2 regions of the Thiovibrio sp. JS02 genome follow, and region 1 is predicted to be linked to the other one. Evidence: riboswitches for the same ligand, from Rfam matches in the RefSeq annotation. Region 1 holds a riboswitch; the other holds the start of a gene.
What was found. A riboswitch is a leader RNA that binds a small molecule or an ion and turns the genes downstream of it on or off. The one in region 1 is predicted to bind cobalamin.

Region 1 (9,566 bases):
CGTGGACAAGTGATTATCCGTATGATCTCGCGTGGATAAGCAAGGGCATCCCCGGATCGATTTTATCGGTCCGGGGATTTTTTTTTCATGCTGCTGGACGCACACCTCATAGCCGCCCTCTGGCCCGAGCTGGTATGGCCGTTGCTGAAGCTCCTCTTCTGGATCTCGCTGGGGTTGCTCGTGGCGAATTTCATCGAGGCCCTCAACTGGACACACCGGCTCGCCGCCCTGACCAGGCCCCTGGTCAGGCTGGGCAGGCTGTCCGCCGTTTCGGGCGCCAGTTTTTCCATGGCTTTTTTTTCCGGGGTCACCGCCAACACCATGCTCGCCGAGGCCTTTGCCAAGGGGCGGATGAGCAAGAAGGAGCTGGTGCTCGCCAACCTTTTCAACAGCCTGCCGCGTTTTTTCCTGCACCTGCCCACGGTCTTTTTTCTCACCGCGCCCTTTATCAAGAGGGCGGCCTTTCTCTACGTGGCCCTGACCTTCAGCGCCGCCATCCTGCAAACCCTGCTGGTGGTGATCTGGGGCAGGCTGCTGCTGCCGCCCCTGGCGGATGGGCGGGCTGAGGGCGCCGCGCCCCACCGGGAAAGGATCGGCTGGCAACAGGCCGTGCGGAAGAGTGCGAGGCGTTTCCAGAAAAGGATCAGGGGGCTTCTGTATTTCACGGTGCCTGTCTACACCCTCTTCTTTTTCCTGGGCAAGAAGGGATTCTTCAGCTGGCTTGAGCACTCCCTGGCCGGCAAGGCCGGGTTTCTCGCCTGGCTCAATCCGCAGAGCCTGGCCATCGTCATGGCCCATGTCACCGTGGAGTTTTCCGCGGGCCTGGCCGCCGCCGGGGCCCTGCTCGCCGGGGGCAGTCTCGGTTCCCGGGAGGTGGTGCTGGCCCTCCTGGTCGGCAACATCCTTTCCACGCCGATCCGGGCCGTGCGCCATCAGATTCCTTACTATGTGGGCATCTTTTCCCCCAGGCTCGCCATCGAGCTGGTCGGAGCGAGCCAGGCCCTGCGCCTTGCCACGGTGCTGGCGGTTGGCGCCGCATTTTACGCCATAACCCTGTCATAGGCCGCGCGGTCCATGGACCACAGGCCGATGGCGGTTACGTTTCATTGTCAAGCAGGCGCCCTTCGGGGCTGAAAAGGGAATCCCGTGCAAATCGGGAACGGTCCCGCCACTGTAATTTCCTCCCTGCCTCTCCAACGGGAAGCAGGCGAAAAGGTCCGGTTCATCGGCCACTGTGCAGCATGCATGCTGGATGGGAAGGCGAACCGTGATCGGAATGAGTCAGGAGACCTGCCTGTTTGACGCAATCGGGCTTTTCGCCCGGGTTATCCTTCGAGGAGAGGATGCTGAAGGCCGGTTTTAGGCTATCCGACCGGCCCCAGCCTTTTGCTTCGGAGAAATTTATTCATTTCTTCAAGAAAAGGAGATTGAGCATGCAGCGCGGAAAAAATGGCAAAAAAATCGGCAGGGCTTCCCTTTGGCAGGCAGGAGTGCGGCGATACTGTCAGGCCCTGATCGGCCTTGGGATCCTGCTTACCCTCTTGGGCTCCACCGGCCTGGCCTCGGCCATGACCAGGACCCTCAAGAGCGAGCCGGCCATCGTCCTGGTCGCCTTCGGCACCACCACCAGTGCCCAGGTCACCTATGATTTTTTCGAGGAGCAGCTGAAAAAGAGTCTGCCGGCGGAGTACAGAGGCTTCCGCATCGAATGGGCTTTCACCTCGGAGATCGTCCGGGAGCGGGCCAACCGGAAGTTCAAGGAGCAGGGGCAGGCCGTCAGGTACCGCAGTCTGCCCCAGGTTCTGGCCGATCTTGAGGATGAAGGCTTTCGCAAGGTCGCCATCCAGTCGCTGCATATCTTTCCCGGTCAGGAGTACGAGGATCTGGAAAAGGAGATCGCCGCCTTCCGCACCTTGGGCATGCGCATCGAGTACGGCGGCACCCTGCTCCACGAGTGGCCCTGGGTCTTTGCGGCGGTTTCCGCCGTGGAAAAGGAGTTCCTTTCCGCCAAGGAGGGGTGCAACGTCCTGGTGGTGCACGGCACCCCGGAGACCTTTCCCGGCTCAAACTCCACCTATCTCGGCCTTGAACGCTACTTGAGCCGCAGGTACAAAAATGTCTTTGTCGGCGGGGTGGACGGCATCCTCACCCGGGAGCAGGCCCTGGCCCAGGCCAAGGCCTACAAGGTGAAAAAGGTGCGGATGATTCCCTTCATGTATGTGGCCGGCGATCACATCATGAACGACATCATGGGCAGCAAGGTTGATGAGGAGGGCGTCCCCTCCTGGGCCATGGAGCTGCGGGCGGCAGGCATGAGCGTGGATACCCCGAAAACCGTTTATCGCGAAAAAGAGTTCTTCAAGGGGTTGGGCTTTTCCGAGCAGGTGAACGCAATGTTCATCCGCCAGTTGCTTGACTCCATCGAGCGGATCCTCAAGTAAAGGCCAAAGGCGCCGCTCCTGAGTCGGAAAACAGCCCCTCGGGGGCGGCGGGAAAGGATATGGAGATGAACAGCAAACTCTTGCGCGACCTGCACCGGTGGTTCGGCCTCTTTTTTGCCGTGCTGCTCGGCTTTTACTGTCTTACCGGCATCCTGCTCAACCACCGCAAGGATTTCGGCTACTTCCAGGAAGAAACCGTGACGAGCAGCAGGGTCCCGGTCACCGATCCCGCCCGGCTGCGGGCCCTGCTCGATGGTTACAAGGCCCAGATCGACCGGGAAGACGACCCGGCGGTGATCAGGATCAAGGACGATACGATCGAGTTTCTTTACGGCTCGCACGGCGCCACCACCTATGTGATCGATCCGGGCAAAGGCGTGATGGAAAAGGTGGAAAAGAGACAGTTGCAGCCCATCAGCCGCCTCAACGACCTGCACAAGGCGGTCAAGACCAGCGCTCTCTGGCTGGCCGTGGCGGATATGGCTGGTCTGGGCATCGTTTTTCTGGCCGTAAGCGGCCTGCTGCTCTACCGTTACCGGCCCCTTGACCGGTGGCTGCTCTCCGGCGGCCTGGCGTTTGCGGTTGCGGCGATGTTTCTGGCCTGAAACAGGCGGCATTGAGGAAAGAAGGAAAAGAATGTCTTTGCAAAGATCGGGAAAATACTGGCTGCTGCTGACAGGGCTTGCGCTGCTGGCCATCTTTGCCGTGCTGATTTCGGCGGGCATGGGCTATGTCGCGCTGCCGGCCGCGGATGTTGCCAGGGTGGTGCTGGCCAGGCTGAGCGACAATCCGGAGCTGCTTGCCGGCCTGGACCGGGTCGCCCCCTTCGTGGTCATGGACGTGCGTCTGCCGAGGATCCTCACCGCGGCCCTGGTCGGGGCGGGCCTGGCCATGAGCGGCGTCATCTACCAGGGCATTCTCCTGAATCCCCTGGCCGACCCTTATACTCTAGGCATTTCCTCGGGCGCCGCCTTCGGGGCTTCCCTGGCGCTGCTGGCCAACCTTACCTTCCTCGGCCAGGTCTCGGTGCCGTTCTTTGCCTTTGCCGGCGCCATGTCGGCCCTGCTGGTGGTTCTTTATCTCTCCACCTTCAACGGTCAGATGTCCGCCAATACCCTGATCCTCTCCGGGGTCATCGTCGGCGCCATCCTTGCCGCCGGCATCAGCTTTTTGAAGTATCTGGCCGACGAACAGGTGGCGGTGATCATCTTCTGGCTCATGGGCAGCTTTGCCTCGCGCACCTGGGCCGATGTCGGCCTGGTGGCCACGACGCTGCTGCTTGGGCTGCTTGTTGCCCATTTTTACGCCCGGGATCTCAATATCCTCAGCCTGGGCAACCGTTCCGCCGATTCCCTGGGGGTGGAGAGCGGCCGGGTCAGGAAGATTCTTCTCCTTTCCGCCTCCCTGGTCACCGCCATCTGTGTCTCCGTTTCCGGGATCATCGGTTTCATCGGTCTGATCGTTCCGCATCTGATGCGTTTTCTCGTCGGTCCGGACAATCGGAAGCTGCTGCCGGTTTCGGTGCTGGCCGGCGCTTCTCTGCTCCTGGTCGCCGACACCGTCAGTCGCGCGGTTCTGCCGGTGGAGGTGCCCATCGGCGTTCTGACCGCCCTGATCGGCGGCCCCTTTTTCTGCGTGATTTTCAGGCGCAGGCAGCGGGGGCTCCGTTATGACTGAGCAGGGCGGCTTCGCGGTCCGGCAGGCGAGTTTTGCCTATGGGGAAAAGAAGGTGCTGGACACCCTTGACCTCAGCTTGCCCGCGGGCAGGTTTTATGGCATTGTGGGACCCAACGGCTGCGGCAAGAGCACCCTGCTCGATCTCCTGGCCGGCAACCGCCGGGTCCAGGCGGGCGGGGTGCGGCTGGGCGGCAAAGAGGTGCATGGCCTGCCCCGGCGGGAGCTGGCCAGGCAGATCGCCCTGGTGCCCCAGGATTTTGCCATCGGTTTTGCCTTTACCGTGCAGGAGGTGGTGCTCATGGGCAGGCATCCCTATATCCCGCGTTTCGGCTCCCCTTCTGCCCATGACCTGCGGGCGGTTTCCGCGGCCATGGCCGAGATCGGCATCAGCCATCTGGCCGACCGTTACGTGAACGAGCTTTCCGGCGGCGAAAAGCAGCGGGTGGTGGTGGCCAGGGCCCTGGCCCAGGAGGCGCCCATCCTCCTGCTCGACGAGGCCACCTCCAACCTGGATATCCGCTACACGCTCGGCATCTTCCAGGCCCTGGCGGAACGGGTGCGCAGTCTCGGCCATACCGTGGTCGCGGTGATCCATGATCTGGACCTGGCCGCCGCCTATTGCGACGAGATCGTTTTCATGAAGGAGGGCAGGATCGCCGAGCACGGCCCCACGGCCCAAGCGTTGACTCCGGAGACCATTGCCCGGGTTTTCGGGGTGGAAGCGGCGGTGAGCTTTGACGCCTTTTCCAACGCCCATCGGGTTTCGTTTCGCTACGGAGCGAGAGGGGAGTCATGATGCGTTGCAGGAAAAATTTTCTGGCAGCTCTGGCCCTTGGCGCTGTTCTGTTGTTCCCTTTCTCCCAGGTCCGGGCCGCGAGCATTCTCGACCAGGAGGGCAGGACGGTTGCCTTCAGCGCGCCCTTTGCCCGGATCATCTCCCTCTATCCGGCGCACACGGAAAACCTCGCCGGCCTGGGCCTTGATAAGGAGATCATCGGCATTGCCGATTCGGACGATTATCCGCCCGAGCTCATGGACCGGCCCCGCTTCAGCTACAAGGAGGATCCGGAAAAATTCATCGCCGCCCGGCCCGATCTGGTCCTGGTGCGGCCGATGATCGAGCGTTCCTACCCCCAGCTGCTCGGCAAGCTGCGCCAGGCCGGAATCGTGGTGGTTTCCCTGCAGCCCACCGGCATGGCGGAGATTTTCGCCTACTGGCGAAAGCTCGGCATCCTCACCGGCAGGGAGAAGGAGGCCGAGGCGATGGTGCGGCTCTTCAGCGAGGAGCTTGCGCGGGGAGAGAAGATCATCGAGGCGGTGCCGGCGGCCGGGCGGCAGCGCGTTTACTTCGAGGCCATCCACAACAAGATGAAGACCTTTGCCCCGGAGAGCATCGCCGTTTTTGTCCTCAGCCGGGCTGGGGGCATCAACGTCGCGGCCGATGCCGAGCAGGTTCGGGAGACCAATATCGCCTTTTACGGCAAGGAACGCATCCTCGCCAGGGGCGAGGAGATCGATGTCTATCTTGCCCAGCAGGGGCGGATGAATCCCGTGGACAGGGAAGTGATCGCCAACGAGCCGGGCTTTGCCGCCATCCGGGCGGTGCGGGAGGGGAAGGTGTATCTCATCGACGAGCGCCTCGTCTCCCGGCCCACCATGCGTATCCTGGCCGGGGTCCGGCAGATCCGTGAACTTCTCTATCCCTCCCTGGCCGGAGGCAGGTAGAGCCATGGCGACAACGACAGGGGGCAAGGCCTTTCTCCTGGCCGGAACCCAGAGCGGTTCGGGGAAAACCACCCTCACCCTGGGCCTGCTCGCCGCCCTTAGGAATAAGGGGCTTAAGGTGCAGCCCTTCAAGTGCGGGCCGGACTTCATCGATCCCACCCTGCACCGGCTGGCGACCGGCGTCCTCTCCCGGAACCTCGACCTCTGGATGATGGGCGAGGAGTTCAGTCGTCAGACCTTTGCCCGCCACTCTTCCGGAGTGGAGATCTCCCTGATCGAAGGGGTCATGGGCATGTTCGACGGCGGCGACTCGTCGAGCGCCAGGCTGGCCAAGGCGCTCCAGGTTCCGGTGGTCCTGGTCCTGGACGTGCGCTCCATGGCCGAGAGCGCGGCCGCGGTGGTGAAGGGTTTCGAGAGCCTGGACCCGGCTGTTGCCGTTGGGGGGGTGATCCTGAACCGGGTGGCAAGCGAGCGGCATTTTTCCCTGCTGCGTCAGGCCATTGCCGACCATTGCCGGGCGGAGCTTCTGGGCTTTCTGCCCCGTTCCCTTGATTTTGAGATTCCCTCCCGGCATCTCGGCCTGCGGATGGGGGCGGAGGCGCCGCTCGGCGCCGAGGCGCTGGCGCGGCTGGCCCAAACGGTTGCCGAAAACATCGATCTCGACCGCCTTGTTGCCCTTGCCGGCCCGGCGGGCGGGGGCGCGGTTAAGGAAGAGGCGCGGCGGCAGGTTCGGGCGCGGATCGGCGTGGCCCGGGACGCGGCCTTTTGCTTTTACTACGAGGAGAATCTGGAGCTTCTGGAGTCCGCCGGGGCCGAATTGGTTTTTTTCAGCCCCGGCGCCGACCGCGCCCTGCCCGAGGGGCTTGACGGCCTCTATCTTGGCGGCGGCTATCCCGAGCTTTTTTGTGAGGAGCTTTCGGACAACAGATCCATGCGGGAGTCGATCCGTGCTTTTGCCGCCTCCGGCAGGCCGATCCATGCCGAGTGCGGCGGCTTCATGTATCTCTGTGAGGAGATAGTCGATCTTAACGGGAAGAGTTTTCCCATGGCCGGGGTTTTTCCGGCGAAGGCGGCCATGCAGGCGCGGCGGGCAAGCCTGGGGTATCGGGAGGTGCGCCTCCGCAAGGACGGCCATTTCGGCCCGGCCGGCACCGTGCTGCGCGGCCATGAGTTCCATTACTCGGCCATTGGGGCCATGCCGAAAGGGATTGAACGTCTCTACGCGGCCACCGGTTCAGGCGTCGAGTTTACGGAAGGATATCGGCTGGGCAACACCCTGGGCAGCTATATCCATCTTCATTTCGGCTCCGCGCCCGAGGCGGCCCGGGCCTTTGTCAATCTTTGCGCAAAAGGATGAGCCATGACGGGCAGCATTAAGGAGATACATCCCCTGGAGATCGAGGCGGAGAGCTTCAGGATCATCAAGGAGGAACTCGGCCCCACGAAAATGGACCCCTGGACCTTCGCCGTGGTCCAGCGGGTGATCCACGCCAGCGGCGATTTCGCCTTTGCCGAGAACCTGCGCTTTCATCCCCGGGCCATCGAGGCGGGTCTTGCCGCGATCCGGGCTGGCCGCAATGTGCTGGTGGATGTGAACATGGGCGCGGTTGGGGTGAGCGGCGCGCTCCTTGCCAAATGGGGCGGGCGCGTGCTCTGCGGAGTTTCGGACCCCGAGGTGGCGAGGCTTGCCAGGGAGAGGGGGCAGACCCGCTCCGAGGTGGCCATGGAGCAGGCTCTGGGCGAAAATGTCGGCATCGTCGCCATCGGCAACGCGCCCACCGCCCTCTTGAAGGTCATGGCCCTGGCGGCTGAAAATCCCTCGCTGCGGCCCGATCTGATCGTCGGCGTGCCGGTGGGCTTTGTCAATGCCGCCGAGTCCAAGGAGCTGCTGGCCGGCCAGGATTATCCCTTCATCACCAGTCTGGGCCGCAAGGGCGGCAGTCCGGTGGCCGCGGCCATCGTCAACGCCCTGCTGCGGCTGGCCGGGGCATAACGGATGGCCAGGCGGCTGCGAAGCGGATACACCACCGGCGCCTGCGCGGCGGCGGCGGCTAAAGCCGCGGTGCTCTGTCTGCTGGGCGGGAAACCGGAAACGGTGGAGATTCCCTTTCCGGACGGGAGCCGGCATGGCTTTTCGCTCCACGCCGCGCGGGAGGCGGTGGATGAACAGGGGCAAAGGCTCTGGGCCGCCTCGATAATCAAGGATGCCGGCGATGACCCGGACGTGACCAATGGCGCCGAGATCGTCGCCAGTGCGCGTTTCCTCGGCGACGATGAGCCATTTCCCGCTTTTTGCGTAGGGACGGAGGATGGGCGTCTCGCCATCTGCGGCGGCGACGGGGTGGGGCGGGTAAGCAAGCCCGGACTCGCGGTGGCGGTCGGCGAACCGGCCATCAATCCGGTGCCCAGGCGGATGATCGCTTCCGCGGTGGGAGAGGCGCTTGCTGCCGCCGAAAGCGGCAGGGTGCAGGTGACCATTTCCGTGCCCAGGGGCAGGGAGCTGGCCGAAAAGACCCTGAACCGCCGCCTCGGCATTGTCGGCGGCCTTTCGATCCTGGGCACCACCGGCATTGTCCGGCCGGTTTCCGCCGAGGCCTGGACCGCCACCATCGAGGCCTCCCTTGAGGTGGCGCGGGCGGCGGGCTTAAGCGAGGTGGTGCTTGCCACGGGCCGCACCTCGGAAAAGGGCGCGCAGGAACTGCTGCATTTGCCCGAGGAGGCCTTCGTCATGATGGGCGACTATCTGGAATTCTCGCTACTGGCCGCGGCCCGGCGCGGGTTTCGCCGCATCCACCTGGCCGGGATGTGGGCCAAGATCATGAAGGCGGCCCTGAAAATTCCCCAGACCCATGTCCGGCACGGGGCCCTGGAGGTGGATGAGGCCCTGGCCCTGTTGCGTTCTCTCGGCGTCGAGCAGCAGATTCTCGCCTCTCTCGGGGGCGCCAATACGGCCCGGGAGATCCACTGTCGCCTTCTGGATCTTGGCCTGCGCGAGGTGATCCGCAAGGTCTGCCTGGCTGCCAGGGCCTATGCCCAGGAGAGGGCCGGAGTGCCGGTTTCGGTCTATCTGGTGAACAGCAAGGCCAGGGTGGAGGAAGATGTCTAAGCTCATCGTGGTCGGCGTGGGGCCGGGAGGATTCACCAGCAAACAGCGCCAGGCCCTGACCGAATGCCGTTGCATCGTTGCCTCGGAACGGTTTCGCGTCCTGGCGGCCGAGCTGGTTATGGAGGTGGTGCCCATTTCCCCCCTGCCGGCAGCCCTGGCCGAGATCGAACAAAGGATTCAGGAGGGGCCGGTGGGAGTATTGGCCAGCGGCGATCCGTTTTTCTTCGGGATCGGCCGCAGGCTCAGCCAGGAGTTCGGTCCGGAGTGCCTTATGGTCTATCCGGCCCTGACCGCCATGCAGCTGGCCTGCGCCCGGTTTCGCATCCCCTGGGACGACGCGGATTTTGTCAGCCTGCACGGCCGGGATTGCCCGGGGTCGGCGGCAAGGCTGCTCATTCACCCCAAGGTGGGGGTGTTCACCGATCGGCAAAATTCGCCGGATCGCATCGCCGCTGCTCTTTACGAGTATCTCAACGAGGTCGGCGCCGCGCAGGTGCTGGCGGAAACCAGGATCCATGTGGCGGAAAACCTGGGCCAGGCCGATGAGCGGCTCACTTCCGGCAGCCTGGCCGAGATAGCGGCCAGGCGCTTTGCGCCGCTCAATGTTCTGCTCATCG
Region 2 (9,566 bases), 1.0 Mb from region 1:
GCAGACCGCGGAACAGTAGTTGTTGCCGCAGTTCTCGTCCCGGGAGCCGATGCACTGCAGAAAGGCGATCTTCTTGGGGTGCTTTCGGTCGGAGAGGCGGAGGATCTCGCCGCCGGTGGGGCCGGAGGCGCACATCAAGCGCTCGTGCTCAAAGGCGGTGACCACGTCGCTGAAACGGCCGTAACCGTAGCGGGACAAGACCTCGTTGCTCACCCGGCCGAAGCCCGGGGCGAGGATCACCGCGCCCACCGGCAGCTTCAGGGTTTTTTCGGTGTCGTCGAAGCGGATGGCCTTGGCCTGGCAGGCAACCGCGCACAGGCCGCAGGTCTCATAATTGAGCCTGAGGCAGGCCTTGGCGTCGATGTAATAGGAGGTGGGCACGGCCTGGGAGTAGTCGATGTGGGCCGCGTGGCTCTTTTCGAGGTTCTCGTTGAAGTCGTTGCCGATTTGCTTCAGGCAGTAGAGGGTGCACTGGCCGCAGCCGGTGCAGGCCTCCTCGTCGATGTAGCGGGGTTTTTTTCGGATCGTGGCGGTGAAGCTGCCCGGTTCTCCCCTCAGTTCGACCAGTTCGGCCAGGGTCAGGATCTCGATGTTGGGGTCGCGGCCCGCTTCCACCAGCTTGGGGGCCAGGATGCAGAGGGAACAGTCGTTGGTGGGAAAGGTCTTGTCGAGCCTGGCCATGACCCCGCCGATGGCCCCGGATTTTTCGACCAGCCAGACCTTGTAGCCGAGTTCACTGAGATCGAGGGCGGCCTGCACCCCGGCCACCCCGCCGCCGACCACCAGAACCGAACCGACCGTCCGCTGGGCGGACGGGCTGGAAACGGGAGCGTTCATACTTCCTCCTTCACTGTACGTTGCCGGAAAAATTCCGGAAATGCCGCGGCTCTGCTGCATAGCGGCGGACAACGTCAGCGGAGAGGCGAGCTAACCGTATTGACGCACCGGAACGCCCATCGGGCAGGGAGAGCCGCAATATCGCCCGACCCGCACCGGGCCGGCCGGCTTTCGCCGGATGCTTGCTCATATCTGTGGCAATCTGCGCTGCAAAACGGTTCTCCCTGAATGTGAATCTTTAAAAAAAGAGTCGTTCGTGAACGGCAAGGGTAGTGGCATAACCTGCTAAAGTCAAATCGAATATTCCGAAAACAGACAGGTTATTTTATTGTATTTTTCTATTCAAATGATCGAGACGAACGATCACCTCTTCGACTTTCCCGCTTACGGACGAGCACCCAAAGGCTGAAGACGAAGAGCAGGATGCTCATGCCGACAAAGGCCTTGGTGTGTTGCGCCACCAGGGGTTTGTCAAAGGAGGACATATAGAGGTTTTCATCGACCTGTACGGTGATGGCGGCGGCATGGACGCCGTGCCCGGACTCGTCCGTCAGCGTTATCCGCCACGTACCCGGCCGGTCGGGCAGAAAGGAGACGATGCCGTTCCGGTCCGTCCTTCCCTTCTGGTGCGGCATGGTATCCCCCGGCCCGACGACCTCGTAAGCGCTATAGCTGGCCGGATCGTCCGGTCCGTAGAAGACCCTGGCGCTGATTCCCCGGTTCTCCACCCGGTAATGGATGGCATGGGCGTGGGTATCTGTGGCAATGGCGAGGGGCAGCAAGAGAAATATTAAGGCAAGGGTGCGGCGCATTGTTGTTCTCCGGGATGCGAGGGGTCGCGGCGGCAGGTGGGACGCCGCGACCCCTGCTCGATCCTATCTGACGCTAAAGGTCAGGGTTGCCACATAGGACTCCGCATCGCATTCCTCGGGCTGGGAAAAAGGCAACTCATGCTGAATCCTGAGAAGCCAGATGCCGGGCGCGCCGAGGGTGATTCCCCCCCGGCCGTTTTGGTCGGTAGTGATGGAAGGGGCCTGGCTTTCTTTCTTGTCGGCATGGCCATGATAGACTGCCGCCATCTCGCCGCTGAAGGGTTGGCCCTTGAAGAGAACGCGGACAGGCAGGGTATCTCCGACCTTGAGCCGGGCCGGATTGACCAGGGGAATGATCTCCAGGGGATGGCCGACCGCCTGGTCAACCGCCTCCTGCCGCGCCCCCACATTGACGATCCCCTTCATGCTCATGGTTGACCAGGAGCATTTGACCACGTTGTCCAGTCCTTTTTTGGATTGCCTCTTGCCGCCGTCGACGGTCTTGGTATAAAAGCTCGATTTCCGCCGACCGGCGACCAGATATGCCCCGTCCGCCAGCGCTTGCCGACTGATAAACTCCGTGGCCGACTCCGGGGCCACCGGGATTTTGGCGCCGGTTGCGGAAAGGATGAAGATCTCCTCCAGGTCGTCGGCGGCGAGAAAGTTTTCAGAGGGGAAGGTATGGCCCCAACCGATATGGAACGGCTGGGCACCCTGGGCGGCAGGCGCGTAGTTTTCCATCTCGATCCAAGGATAATGGGCGCAAGCCTCTTGAGCCCCAAGGAGGGTAAGGGTAAGAACGCTGACAGTCAGCCAGCAGGGCAATCTCTTGGTCCATGCATTCATTTTTTTCTCCATCAACAGGTAAAGTTAAAAGGTAAGATCAAGCTTCAACATAAAGGTCCGGCCGGTCCGGAAGTTGCCTTCATCACCCTTGTCCGAATCGAAAACATTGTCCGCCTCCAGGGAGAGCTTGGCAGTGTCGCGCAAGAGCTTGTAAACCTTGGCGTCCACCACGGTATGACCGCCGATTTCGGCGGTATTGTCGGTATTGGTATACTGGCGTGAAACCTGGGAAACAGTGGCGCTCATCCCTATTCCGTAGTCCTTCAGCCCGTAGGCCGGGGTCAGGCCCATCTGGTGCTCCGGAGTATGGGTGAGGTTCTTGCCGTTTTCCCTGTTTTCCGAATCGGTATAGGTATAGGCGAGCGCCAGGGAAAGGCTGTCCGCCAGCCAGAATCTGGCAAGAAGTTCTATGCCCTGGGTGGTGGCCTTCTCGACGTTCCGATAAATCTGAAGCGGCAGGCCGTTATGGAGAGTGCCGGTATCTTCGCGGGCCACCATCTCCCTGATATCGTTGCGGAAATACCCGACGCTGCCCATGGCGCTGCCCTCTTTGAGCCAATGCTCCACCGCCGTCGAATAACCGATGGCCGTTTCCGGCTTGAGGTCCGGATTGGATTGCACATAATAGGAGCCATGCGCGTAGGGAGCATCGTAGTAAAGCTGGCGGATGGTGGGAGATTTGAATGCCCGGCCCGCCGAGACCCGCAGGCTGGTTGCCGCAGAGAGCCGGTACATGGCGCTGAGCTTGGGGTTGACCTCATCCCCGAAGACGCTGTGATCGTCGTAGCGAACGCCTGGCACCAGGGTCAACGCCCCGCCGGGCAGGATCATTTCATCCTGAAGATAGAGGCTCGCGATCTCAATGCCCCGATCGACGCCGATGGTGCTGCCGTCCGCGTTGTCGATGCTAAAATCGATGGCCTGATTCTGGAATTCCGCGCCAGTGGTCAGGGTGTGGATCTCATCTGCACTCCAGGTGTATTGCCCCTCCACCTGGCGGTAGCCGATATCCCCTGTCTTGTGGCCATAGGTGTTGTCGAGATAGCCGTGGTCGAAGTCCCAGTTGTAGGTGTAGCCCTTGAGCGAGAAAAAGTGGGCCACGCCCGCCTGCCAGTCCGCACCGCCAGCGAGCCGGTAGCTCTTTTCCTTGCGGTCGTCCTCCTTTTCATAATCGCTCGCCTCTGCCTTGGCGAAAAGACGCAGGCGCTCGCTGGGGTCGACATCCACCTTGGCCAGCACCGAATGGCGGTCGGAGTCGATCCGGCGCTGGCCGTTGTCCTCCCCGCTTTCCTGACTGTACTGCAGGAGATAGCCGACCTTTTCCAGGGGCCGGTCCCCGAAATAGGCATAGGCTTGGGACTGATTGCGGTTTTCAGCGAAAGCCTCCTCGATCACGTCGTTTTTGAGCCGCTCCTTGACATCGTACCAGCCATGGGCAACGCCGGCGCCGGCCACCTGCTTCTTTGGGGTTCTCCTGGTGATGATGTTGATCACCCCGGCCATGGCGTCGCTGCCATAAAGGGCTGAACCGGGGCCTTTCACCACCTCGATCCTCTCGATCATCTCCACCGGAATCTGGTTGAGGCCGATGCCGTATTCCCCCATGCCGCCGCTCTGCCCTGACCCCATCACCCTCTGGCCGTCCACCAGAACCAGGGCGTAGCCATCGTTGATGCTGAGTCCCCGCATCCTGGCATTCCAGGTATAGGTTCCGAAGGTGTCGTCATGGGCGGATACGGAAACGCCGGGGATGCTTTTGAGGACATCCATGGTGTTCTGGGCATTGGTTTTGCCGATTTCTTCCCGGTCGACCACCAGGGTTTCCACCGGCGTATCCCGCAGAGCGTGGGGGGTCTTGGTGCCGGTGACCACGATCTGGTCCAGCATGTACGCGGTCGTCCCTGGCTGATCCTCATCGGCTCGCGCCTGCCCGCCGGGCAGCGCCATGGCCAAGGCCCCAATCAGCGCGGCGCAACAACCCGGGTATCTCTTTGTTCCTGCTTCTTTTTTCATCTCCCCTCTCCTCATCTTTCTTTTCCGGTGCGGAAAAATTCACGACAAATTAAAAACAATGTTCAGTTCGACCACGACAGCCCCAGCGAGCAGACCGGCCGGCGGCGGCGGAAAGGGGGCAGCGTCCTGCACGGCCCTGATGGCGGCCCTGTCGAGGATCTCTTGGCCGGAGCTTGCGCTGACCCTGATCTCCTGTGCTCCACCAGTGCCGGCAAGAAGAAAGCGGATACCCACCCGACCTTCAAGCTGCCTTCGTCTGGCCAGGGGAGGGTATTTTTTGCAACTGGCGATCCTCTCCCGAACAAGTTGCAGATACTGGGCAAGAGGATGAAGACCGCCCATGCTATTCAGATTCCCAGGCCCGAAGCCATCCTTTCCAACTCCTCCAGCTTCTCCCGCTCCCGGGCGGAAATCTTCCAGGGCCCCACCGTCCGCCGCCCCGGTCTCTGTTTCCGTGCCCCCGGCAACTTCAGCCTCTGCTCCCTCTCCCTCATTTTCGGCCTCGATTTTGTCTGACATTGCTGCCTGCGGCTGAGGTTCCGATGCAAGACTCTGCCGATCCGCCGGCCGGGGCGGTTTTTTTGGGGCTTCCTTGGAAACGGACTTCCTCGCGATGGGGGCGCTGACCGACTTTTTCTCTTCCGCCCTTGCTTCTCCGACCGGAGACGCAGGCGCGTCCATGGCCAAAGGGCCAACCAACGAAGAGGAAGAGGACGGCAGCTCAAGCAAGCTGATCTCAATGACCTTGCTCTGCTGCGGCCTGGGAAATGCGGCAAAAACCGAGAACACCGCCCCGTGCAGCGCCAGGGAAACCCCCAAGAAAAACAGCCGCCGGTATCGATAGCGCACCGAGACCATTTTTGAGCTCTTATCAGTCGCGACGGAGAAGCAAGATGGGCCGGCAGTAGATACCGGCACATCGAGGGCACGGGAATTCCCCTCTTCGTTGCTCAAATCGAACATGGCTTCTCCTTTCCTGGCTGCCGGCTGCCTGCCGCGCCACCTGCCCCAACCGCAGTGACACAAATTTTCAAACGGTAGCACCGTAACGGAAACAAATTCCGGTTTCAAGAAAAATGTGAAAAAAATAAATTTCGTGCTACTAGGAAGCTCTCGCAATACCCTGTTTTTCCGAAACTTTTATTTCACCATCCGACCAAAACCTCATATCATTGGGGAGGCCCATCCTTTTTTCCGCTTGCTCTTTGCCAAGCCATTTATTAATTTGCCCACCTGTTTCAGATGCTCTTAACCGAGCTTAATAGGGAACCCGGTGTAAATCCGGGACGGGCCCGCCGCTGTGACCGGGGACGAATTTTGCAGGTATGCCACTGACCGCGACGAGGTTGGGAAGGCGCAAAAGGAGGACGAACCGGGAGTCAGAAGACCTGTCTGAAAAACAATAAGAGCCTGCCCCCGCGGACAAGGGGCGGAATGCTCACCTTATTCGCGGGAACACCAGGGAATCCCCGGATCAATTTTCATTGGTCCGGGGATTTTTTTTGCCCGGACTCACAAACAATGTGCCGCTTGGCTCATGCGGCGCAGAGAAGAGGAGAACGGGATATGGTCACAAGCGAAAGAAGTTTCTGTAAACACACCCTGCTGTCTGTCAGGGACTGGAATGTTTTCCAGTTTGCCATGCGGCGCTGTCTCCCAGGAGGCCGGGCATGAAAAAAGGAATCTGCTCCCTTATCCTGCTGAGCCTTTGCCTCAGCACATCTGGTTTTGCCCAAGAAACCGCAATTCTGGACGAGGTGGTGGTCACCGCCACCCGCAGCGAGGAAAAGGTCGCGACCATCCCGGCCAAGGTGGAGGTGATCGACGGCCAGGACCTTGAACTCACCACCGGCGACACCTTGAGCGAAAAGCTCAAAAAAAACAGCTCGGTGGGCGTTGTCGAATATCCCGGAGCTCTCGCGGGCATCGGCATCCGCGGTTTCCGGCCCGAAGCCCTCGGCATCACCAGGCACTCGCTGATCCTCATCAACGGCAGGCCGGCGGGAGCGACCAATCTCGCGGCCATCCCCATGGACAATGTGGAAAGGATCGAAGTCCTCAAAGGCCCAGCCTCCTCGCTTTACGGTGGCGAGGCCATGGGCGGGGTGGTCAACATCATCACCAGAAAGAGCACCGGACCGCTTACCGGCATGGCCGAAATCGGCTTTGGCTCGTTTCAGGCCAACAGCCAGCAGACAGCCATGGGCGGGGCATCGAGCAATGGCTTTGACTTTGACCTCTCGGCCAGGCGCTTTGCGCAGGTCGGCGACTATGAGATGGGAAACGGCGAGACCAGGGCGCATACCGGCTATGAAACCCGGAACAGCGCCCTCCGTCTCGGAAAAGCCCTTGCTAAGACCTGGCGGCTTGACGCAAGCGGCGACCTCTACCAGGGCCTGGACATCGAAACCCCCGGCGATCTCGCGGACGGGGATAAGAAGTCGGGCCATAAGGATATCGACCGGTACGGCCTTGACCTGCGGCTGGGCGGAAATCTGGGTGCCGACAACCGGATCGACCTCACCGCCTTCAAAACCAACGAAACAACGGAAAACCACAAGCATTACACGGGCTGGAGTGTGCCGGTCCAGGTCGCGCCCCACCGCGACCATGAAGCGGATACCGATTGGCTCGGGTTCCAGCTCAAGGATGAATATGCCTGGAAACGGCATCGCTTCATCGCCGGCATTGATTATCAGGATATCAACTCGAAAAAACGCGGCTACAACCAGGACGGCACCAGAAAAGCCCCTTCTTCCCCGGACGAGGGCCGGGAAAACTGGGGCGGCTATCTGGAAACCGTCTGGAAACTCCTCGATGAGCGGCTCACCGCAACCCTGGGAGGCCGCCACGATACCTTTACCGTCGAAACAAAAACAACCCCATACAAAACCGATTTCACCCCCAACTCGGAAGACTTTTCCACCTTCAGTCCCCGTGCCGGACTGAACTATCTCTTCAAACAGGGCGTACGCTTCCACACCACCATCGGCAAGGCCTTTGTGCCACCCACCGCCGCCCAGTTGGCAGGCTATTCGGAAGAGGCGGTGGGTGGTGTCACCATGGTGATCCAGGGCAATCCAGATCTTGACCCGGAATCCTCCACGACCTTTGATTTCGGCGCCGGCTACGACCGGAGCGATTGGGGGCTTTCTTGCGATCTCACCTGTTTCCATACCGATGTGCGGGACAAGATCATCAGCGTGACAAGCACCACCACCACGACCTACGAAAACAGCCTCAGCGCGGAAATGGCGGGGCTTGAAACCGAGCTTTCCCTTGACATCGGCGCCCCTCTCCATTGGCACCGCTCCCTTGTCTTCTTCGTCAATTCCACTCACATGCTCACCGCGGAAGAGGAAGAGAGTCCGGCCATCATGCGGGATATCCACAACGTGGCCAAGCACACCGTGAATTACGGCCTGCAGTATGCCGGCGGGGCTTTCGACGCCAGACTGCAGTGCCGCCGGCAGGGGAGAATGAAGGATACGGACTGGAACACGGCCGGGTACCCGGAGGTGGAGTATCCCTCCTTCACGGTGGCGGATCTGGTGATCGGTTTCTCGTTTCCGAGCAACCACCGGCTCACCGTAAAGGCGGATAATCTCTTCAACGAGGAGTATTACGAAAAGAAGGGCTTTCCAAAACCGGGCCGCGCGTTCTTCGCCAGCTACAGGTATGAATTCTAGCATGGAAACCCATTCGACCATGGGGCAGGCAGGGATTTTTACCCTGCTCTGCCTATTCATCCTGCTCTCCCCTTCCCCGGGAAAATGCGAAGGATCTTTGCCGCAGGCCAAGCGCATCGTCTCCTTAGGGCCGCTCAACACCGAGAATGTATATCTCCTCGGGGCAGGCGACCGTCTTGTCGGCGACACCAGCTACTGCGTCCGGCCGGAGGCGGCGAGGCACAAGGAAAAAATCGGCTCGGTGATGCAGGTTTCCATCGAGAAGATCATCAGCCTCAAGCCGGACCTGATCCTGGCCACCGCCCTGACCAGGCCGGAGCAGCTCAAGCAATTGCAAAACCTGGGACTGCGGGTTGTCCGCTTCAGGCAGCCAGCCTCGTTTAAGGAAATCTGCGGCCAGTTCAGCGAGCTTGGTCAGTTGTTGGGGGCAACGGCAGAAGCCCGGCGCATCATTGATCAGGCCAGGGGCGAGGTGGAGGCGGTTCAGAGAAAAGTGGCGCACCTTCCCAGGAAAAAGGTCTTCCTCCAGGTCGGGACCAGGCCGCTCTTTGCTTCGCTGGAAAGTTCCTTCACCCACGATTTCATCGCCCTGGCCGGAGGCCTCAACATCGCCGCCGACCAGCGCTCCGGAGTGCTGAACCCTGAAAAGGTGATCGCCGCAGACCCCGATCTGATCGTAATCGCCATAATGGGCTCGGAAACGGGCATCGCAGGCGAGGAGAAAGAAAAGTGGCAGCGGATGCCGGTCCTGAAGGCGGCGCGGGCCGGAAGGGTGCATGTCCTCGACCCGGCTTCGGTCTGCAGCCCTTCGCCCATGACTTTTGCCAGAACCCTCGGGATCATCGCCGCCCTGATCCATCCGGAGATCGATCAGCGGGAAAATCGCTGAAGCAGGGTATGGCAGCGAACAGGGACCACCGAGGCGTTTCCGGTGTATTCGCCCAAAAACAGCCGGAACGGGACGGGCGCCTGCGGCACGCGACCGAAAGAGACCGGATATTCGCAAGCAGACCTGTGCGGCCCTGCTTTTTTGCGCGCCCACCGCCTTCACCTTCCCCCTTGACAAGACCCCTGATAATGGCAATATATGAACATATACTCATATATCATCCGGAGGTATCATGCAAAACCCGCTCGATCAGTGCCAATGCCGGATCATCCATACGGAAAGGGTGCGGCGCGCAAAGGATGCTCTCCTGCCCGGCGGAGAGATAGAACGGCTTGCCCAGTTTTTCAAGGCCTTTGCCGACCCGACCCGTCTGAGAATCCTCTGGGCCTTGCTCAAGGAAGAGATGTGCGTCTGCGATCTGGCGGCCTTTCTCGAAGTGAGCGAATCCGCGGTGAGTCATCAGCTGCGGCTGCTCAGACA

Region 2: linked by a shared signal. The riboswitch ahead of ACUUL3_RS08780 (TonB-dependent receptor plug domain-containing protein) and the one ahead of ACUUL3_RS03970 (sirohydrochlorin cobaltochelatase) in region 1 are both predicted to bind cobalamin.

Annotation. Positions count from the first base shown of each region.
Region 1 covers NZ_CM130715.1:832,208-841,773, forward strand. The annotation lists gene ACUUL3_RS03965 (hypothetical protein) at 88-1,062, shown strand; cobalamin riboswitch at 1,099-1,312, shown strand; gene ACUUL3_RS03970 (sirohydrochlorin cobaltochelatase) at 1,434-2,441, shown strand; gene ACUUL3_RS03975 (PepSY-associated TM helix domain-containing protein) at 2,507-3,046, shown strand; gene ACUUL3_RS03980 (FecCD family ABC transporter permease) at 3,078-4,118, shown strand; gene ACUUL3_RS03985 (ABC transporter ATP-binding protein) at 4,111-4,914, shown strand; gene ACUUL3_RS03990 (ABC transporter substrate-binding protein) at 4,911-5,843, shown strand; gene ACUUL3_RS03995 (cobyrinate a,c-diamide synthase) at 5,848-7,200, shown strand; gene ACUUL3_RS04000 (precorrin-8X methylmutase) at 7,204-7,836, shown strand; gene cbiD (cobalt-precorrin-5B (C(1))-methyltransferase CbiD) at 7,840-8,949, shown strand; gene cbiE (precorrin-6y C5,15-methyltransferase (decarboxylating) subunit CbiE) at 8,942-9,566, shown strand, end outside.
Region 2 covers NZ_CM130715.1:1,877,881-1,887,446, forward strand. The annotation lists gene ACUUL3_RS08745 (FAD-dependent oxidoreductase) at 1-837, opposite strand, end outside; gene ACUUL3_RS08750 (hypothetical protein) at 1,176-1,649, opposite strand; gene ACUUL3_RS08755 (DUF4198 domain-containing protein) at 1,713-2,495, opposite strand; gene ACUUL3_RS08760 (TonB-dependent receptor plug domain-containing protein) at 2,520-4,508, opposite strand; gene ACUUL3_RS08765 (energy transducer TonB) at 4,548-4,850, opposite strand; gene ACUUL3_RS08770 (hypothetical protein) at 4,836-5,024, shown strand; gene ACUUL3_RS08775 (hypothetical protein) at 5,188-5,352, shown strand; cobalamin riboswitch at 5,732-5,918, shown strand; gene ACUUL3_RS08780 (TonB-dependent receptor plug domain-containing protein) at 6,179-8,197, shown strand; gene ACUUL3_RS08785 (ABC transporter substrate-binding protein) at 8,199-9,086, shown strand; gene ACUUL3_RS08790 (ArsR/SmtB family transcription factor) at 9,319-9,566, shown strand, end outside.